2 linked regions of the Synechococcus elongatus PCC 6301 genome follow. Each later gene encodes a partner of the first gene's protein in a complex. Links are inferred from orthologs where the notes say so. Each region holds a gene or a part of one and is shown on either strand. Other genes may lie near its edges.

What was found.
Region 2: the proteins of hisF (region 1) and hisH are in contact, whole or in part, in a crystal structure (PDB 6RU0), measured with the Thermotoga maritima proteins. The link is inferred for Synechococcus elongatus PCC 6301 from one-to-one orthologs. Residues at the interface, in WP_004080486.1 of Thermotoga maritima: Met1, Leu2, Ala3, Arg5, Ser40, Glu41, Asp45, Glu46, Ala70, Glu71, Ile73, Asp74, Ile75, Pro76, Phe77, Asp98, Lys99, Ser122, Gln123, Glu161, Thr195, Leu196, Asn247, Arg249, Glu251; in WP_004080484.1 of Thermotoga maritima: Asn15, Arg18, Arg22, Arg117, Leu118, Pro119, His120, Met121, Gly122, Trp123, Asn124, Asn134, Gly135, Tyr136, Tyr138, Val140, Tyr158, Glu180, Lys181, Ser182, Ser183, Lys184, Ile185.

The regions. Positions count from the first base shown.
Region 1 is NC_006576.1:2,147,981-2,150,950, forward strand. Bases 20-2,920 are described here. They hold hisF (imidazole glycerol phosphate synthase subunit HisF), read right to left. Parts: upstream 1,904-2,920; coding sequence 1,136-1,903; downstream 20-1,135. Other genes in these bases: SYC_RS10670 (vitamin K epoxide reductase family protein), read left to right, coding at 20-381; SYC_RS10675 (hypothetical protein), read right to left, coding at 736-1,050; SYC_RS10685 (cytochrome b6f subunit PetP), read left to right, coding at 2,061-2,261; SYC_RS10690 (Get3/ArsA fold putative tail anchor-mediating ATPase NosAFP), read left to right, coding at 2,293-2,920. Also shown: more of SYC_RS10670, read left to right, coding at 1-19; more of SYC_RS10690, read left to right, coding at 2,921-2,970.
Region 2 is NC_006576.1:2,627,777-2,630,735, forward strand. What follows is about bases 21-2,910. They hold hisH (imidazole glycerol phosphate synthase subunit HisH), read right to left. Parts: upstream 1,848-2,910; coding sequence 1,194-1,847; downstream 21-1,193. Other genes in these bases: SYC_RS12990 (c-type cytochrome), read right to left, coding at 21-300; rsmD (16S rRNA (guanine(966)-N(2))-methyltransferase RsmD), read right to left, coding at 643-1,197; SYC_RS13010 (DUF3370 domain-containing protein), read left to right, coding at 2,054-2,910. Outside these bases: more of SYC_RS12990, read right to left, coding at 1-20; more of SYC_RS13010, read left to right, coding at 2,911-2,959. UniProt on the Escherichia coli protein: IGPS catalyzes the conversion of PRFAR and glutamine to IGP, AICAR and glutamate. The HisH subunit catalyzes the hydrolysis of glutamine to glutamate and ammonia as part of the synthesis of IGP and AICAR.

The sequences.
Region 1 (2,970 bases):
CTGCTAGGAATCTATGCCGGTGGCAGTGAGAATCCGGCCTTGGCCGATCAAGGTCAGACCGGCCCGCCAATCGTCAATGTTTCCAAGCCAGCTGCGGTGTCCTTAGCTGAATACCTGACCAAGACAGGCGCCAAGATGTACAGCGCTTACTGGTGCCCTCACTGTCACGACCAAAAAGAACTGTTTGGTCAACAAGCGGTTCAAAAACTGGATGTTGTGGAATGTGATCCCCAAGGTCGCAATGCTCGCCCCCAACTGTGTCAGCAAGCTGGCATTCAAGGGTTCCCAACTTGGGAAATTAATGGGAAACAGTATTCCGGTACGCGGCCCCTCCAAGAACTGGCGAAACTGTCGGGTTATACCGGTCCGCAAAACTTCTAGATTTTCAGAGCCTCTAACCATTTGAGAGAGTGCTGAAATCACTTCCCTAGGGCCGCTATCGCGGCCTTTTTTATGGTGGTCAGATGTTGCTTGACTCCGATTTCCATAAGCAACAGCGACTGAAGATTGCGCTGGACTAAGCAATGAGCGGGCTCGAGCTGGATAGGCGATCGCCCCCCGCCAAGGTTTTTTGGGTGAGTCACTGGTCAACAGAAGCGATCGCTCTGCGTGAGACAGACTGCTACTGACCTCGAGTTGGCAGCTAACCAGGGCAGACTAATCCGTGAGCCGCCCCAATCCATTCACTGCGCAAAGTCAGGGCTAGCGGGTGGATTCAGTTGAATGACTGGACCGCTACTCAGCCGTGCTTAACAACATCTCAGCCCAAGCATTCGCCTGAGCAGGGCCAGCATTGGTCGGTTGATTCAGTTCCATCAGCCAACCCAGAGATTCCTCGCCCCAGTCGGGAGCGATCGCTTGCTGTCCCGAGTAGCCGAGATACCCCATGTAGCTGTTCGTCAGCATGTAGACCGCCACTAGGGCAGCCGCAGCCGAAGAGACCAGGAATCCTGCCAACATTAGTGAGAACTCACGACGGTCGATCGCTTGCCGCATTAGCTGCAAGGCCCAAAGCACAAGGGCTACGACGACTAGCAGGATCAAGAACATTCGGCCACAGGGGTCAAGGGGATTTGGGGGCGCTGTTAACTATTGTAAAGTTTTTCCCAGGTTTAGTCCCTGCACCTGCTCTTTCTTAAGGTCTTGTGGGGATTTGCGCCGATCGCAGGTGGTCTTTGATTTCAGCGATGGTGAGCTGGCCGTAGTGTAGGAGCGAGGCTAGCAGTGCTGCTTCGGCGTGCCCGGTGCGAAAGGCTTCAGCAATGTCTTCGCAGGTGCCTGCACCGCCGGAGGCAATCACGGGAATTTCAACGCGATCGGCGATCGCACGGGTCAGCTCCAAGTCGTAGCCTGCCTGAGTACCATCGGCATCCATGCTTGTGACCAGCAACTCGCCCGCGCCGTTACGGGCGACGGTTTCTGCCCAAGTCAGGGCATCAATCCCAGTGTTTTCGCGGCCACCGCGCACATAGACATCCCAACCCGGATTGTCGGGATCTGTGCGACGACGGGCATCGATCGCCACCACAATGCACTGACTCCCGAAGCGATCGCTGGCACGACGAATCAGATCGGGGTCACGCGCAGCAGCAGAGTTAATGCTGACCTTATCGGCTCCAGCCCGTGGCAATTGTCGGATCGTCTCAAGGTCATTAATGCCGCCGCTCACGGTCAGCGGAATGAAGACTTGCTCGGCAGTCCGATAGACCACATCCACCAAGATCTGACGCTCTTCATGGGTAGCCGCGATATCGAGGAAGACCAGCTCATCGGCACCGGCTGCATCGTAGGCCTGCGCGAGTTCAACCGGATCACCCGCATCGCGCAAATCAACAAAGTTGACCCCTTTGACAACACGCCCCGCTTTGACATCGAGGCAGGGCAAAATGCGCTTGGCAAGCATGGGGTCCGACTAGAGCAGCAACTTCTCTCCACTCTACGATTTGGACCAAGGGCTGCGATCGCTTGGCCTAGGGCGGAGGGTCCGTCTTCGCAACCAGCGGTGTCGGGGGAAACAGGCTGATAGACTGAAAAGCGGCCTATGTACAGACGACTCAATCATGGAGATTGGACAAAAAGTTCGGGTTCGCCGCATCCGCGATCGCGTGCCTGCAGAATTGGTGAGCCGTTTGCAACAATCTCCGGTCGGCGTGATCAAGGCGTTCAAGATTGTCGATGGCAAAGGTCTGGGCGTCATTGTCCAGTTTGGCAACGACTTCAGCACTTGGTTCTTTGAAGACGAAGTTCAACTCGAAGCCTAGGGGCTAAGGTGCGGGGTCTCAGCGGGCCAGCATGACTCAAATTCTTTCGTTCCTGGGTAAGGGCGGTAGTGGTCGAACAACGGCTGCGATCGCCCTTGCTCGTCAGTCGGCTGCCAGCGGTGCTCGGACCTTGGTGCTGAGTTTGGGCAGTGATCCGTCGCCAGATATGTTGCTGGACAAAGATTTGGTGGCAACACCGACCGTGATCTCGCCCAACTTGGAGGCGGTACGAATTCCGTCTACGGTAGCGATCGGCAAGGGATGGGAAGAATTACAAGCCCTTGAAGGTCAGTATCTGAAGACACCCTTCCTCCGCAACATTTACAGTTCTGAGCTGGCCCTGTTGCCGGGCTTTGAGCCTTTATTACTGCTGACGGAATTGCGGCGTTGGCTCGAGCAAGGCTACGACCGGATTTGCCTTGATGGCCTCTCTAGTCCAGAACTACTGCGCCTTTGGGGCGTTCCTGAGAGTTTGGATTGGTATCTGCGGCGCTTTCGAGGGGCGATCGCCGATTCAGAGTTTGGTCGGAATTTAGGGCCGTTTTTACCTGCTTTATCTGCGGCGGTCTTTAGTGTTGGCCTCAGTCTTGATGACTGGGGACCGGCGGCTCGCCTGCTAGAAACATCGCTCGAACAAGGGCGATCGCTCTTGGCCGATCCGCGCAAAGCAATGGCGATTCTGACCACGCGCAGCGATCGCGTCTCGCAG
Region 2 (2,959 bases), 480 kb from region 1 along the record:
GTCCGGTCCAACCAAACCCCGTCCTTCAGGCCCATGGCAGCCGGCACAGTTGATTTGAAAGATTGCCTGGCCGCGCTCAGCATTGCCCGGCAGGTTTAGCACCGTGCTGACGTAGGGATCGGCAGGACGAATAAGCGTGACCACTAGGCCGATCGCAACCATGACAGCAGTTGCCAGGAGCCAGCCCAAGGTCTGAGCGGCGCGAGATTCAATCGATTTGGAAAGAGATTGTTCCACAGCGCTCGCGATCGCGGGACTGAGACTGTCAGTCGTTTGCAGGACGTGTCTCAGAAGGATCATACACCTTTACAATTAGAGGGGTAGCAGCAGCAATCGCCCCTTGCCTTGGGCTTTTCGGGGAGCTAGCTCAATCGCTACACTGCTTAAGCACCCTGTATTTCCAAGAGGCAGCCAATCATGATCGAGCCCTTGCTCTGCGGTATCGTTCTTGGGCCTAATCCCGATTACCTCGGCGGGCTTGTTTATGGCAGCCTACCTGCAATATCGTCGCGGCAACCAACTCGGCGCCTAATCAGCCGCAGTTGTTGCTCTCAATCACTCAACCGCAGTCAGCCGATTGGTTTGCTGCGGTTCTGTTTTTCTAGACCATTGACAATCGGCCTGATTGACCGATGGAAAGTTTTAGTCCTTCTGGGGAACAGCCCAAGTGATCAGGCTGACTGCCGTACTGCCGTAGCGACGGCATTGCTTGAGTTCAAAATTGGGAGGAAGGGCGATCGCCCGATCGGGACGATGCTCAACAGCAATCTCTCCCTGCTCGTGCAAGAGCGATCGCTCCGCTAAGAGAGCCAGGACGGGTTCGTACAGATCACCGTCGTAGGGCGGGTCGAAGTAAATCAAGTCAAAGGCTGGGGCATCCAGACTAGCCAGCAGGCGACAGATCTCCCCTTTTAACAGCCGTACTTCTTGATCAGGCGCCTGTAATTTCTGCCAGTTCTGGGCGATCGCCCGACAGGCCTGGGCAGACTGCTCAATGCCCCACACCACGCTGGCCCCTCGGAGGAGTGCCTCGCCACCCATAGCGCCGCTGCCGGCACAGAGATCGAGCCAACGGCAGTCAGGAACTGCAAATTGCCAGACGTTGAAGATAGCGTTGCGTACCCGGGAAGGGGTCGGTCGGGTTCCCAAACCTGCAGGGGTTTGCAGCGATCGCCGGCCCGAAAGACGGATGCTCATGCCACTGTTTGAAGCTGAGCCGCTGCAACTTGGGTGACAAAATTAGCCAGCAGTTGCAAGCCAGCCTTCGCTGATTTTTCGGGGTGGAATTGCACAGCCCAGAGGCGATCGCGGGCGATCGCGGCGGTGACTGGTTGTGAACCATGCTGAACTGTCGCGGCTGTCAGGGTCGGTTCACTCGGGACTACGTAGTAGGTATGGACGAAGTAGAACCAAGGATCAGCGCCAAGATTTTGCCACAGGGGGCAATCGGGCTGCTGCAGTTGGAGTTGATTCCAGCCCATATGAGGAATGACTAGCCCAGGCTCACTGCGAAAGCGTTGAACCCGACCGGGCAAGATCCCTAGTCCGGCCGACTGTCCTTCTTCACTGGCTTCAAACAACAGTTGCAGACCCAAACAGATTCCCAAAAAAGGCTTGCCACTGGTTGCAGCCTGGTGCAGCGGTTCAATCAACTGGCGATCGCGCAGGTGGTCCATGGCTGGATCAAAAGCGCCAACCCCTGGCAGTAAGACACCATCCGCCGCCAGAATTGTGGCCGGATCAGCCGTCACGATCGGATTGGCCCCAGCAGCTTCTAGGCCCTTGCAGGCGGAGTGCAGGTTGCCCATGTCATAGTCAACCACGGCAATTTGAGGGGTGGAGGCCATGACGCTGAAGCTCAAAGGAAACGGAACTACTTTTTATCTTAAGAGTCAGCGCGAGCCAGCCGCATTGAGGCTTGCTCCCCGGACGGTAATCGCCTAGAGTTTTAGCTTTGGTGGCAATTTCTGCTGTTTACGCATCGCTCACCGCTGGTTAGAGCCTCTGTTGTACCGCCGCCTCCGACCTGCGTAGTCCGCAGTTTTTCGCCTTTATGCTGCTGCCGTTTCTCCCTGTGCCACCGGCGTTCGTCCTTCCCGCTTCAATCGAAGGGCTGACAGAACGCTATTCCAGTCAAGTGCCTGCACCAGGGTCGGCAGCAGAACCGCTGCCCGGCTTCACGCCCAACCCACTGACATCCCCCCCGCGGCCGCGATCGCTCCGACCGTTACGCCCCACTCTCAGCCCTAGCTTGCCGCCGGCGCTGGAGCCGGAAATCAGCCAGTCTCAAGATATTCGCCCCCTACCGGGCCGCCTTGATTCGATTCCTGTTTTTAACAGCAATAATCCCGAAATTGTCTCAGGCGAAGGTATTTTGCTGTCGACCCTGCCGCCCGAGGGGATGGCCAATGCAAGCGCCCACTTAGGCTATGCCTTCGAGGGTCGTTTTGATATTTTCACACACCACATTTCCCGAGCGGCAACCCCCGAACAGGTGCGGACCATGTTTCAGGGTGTGGTGCTCTATAACCCCAGCGATCGCCCAGTGACGGTGCAGGTGCTGAATGGTGCCACCTACCTCACCCGCCCCGACGCCCTGTTTCTGCCCCTCAATTCCTACTTAGAAGACGCTCGCGGCAGTGTGTTTTCGGGGCCGGGTAGTCGCGTCGTTAATGATGTGCTGCGGGGCAATCGCCAAGGCGTGTTGCCAGAGTCGATCGTCATTCCCCCGCGATCGCCCCAACTGCTGGTCAATCTGCCGATTCCGGTTGGGCCGCTGACCCCTTCATCCAATACGCGATCGCTCCTGATGCGCTTACAGAGTGATGGCAAGGTCTATGTCGCCAATGTGGCGTTATACGCGCCCCGCGATGAGCAAGGCAATGAGCGTGCGCCTAGTTTGGAAAATTTCTGGTCGACGCTACAGACTGGCTCGTTGGTCAAACCCAATGATGCTATC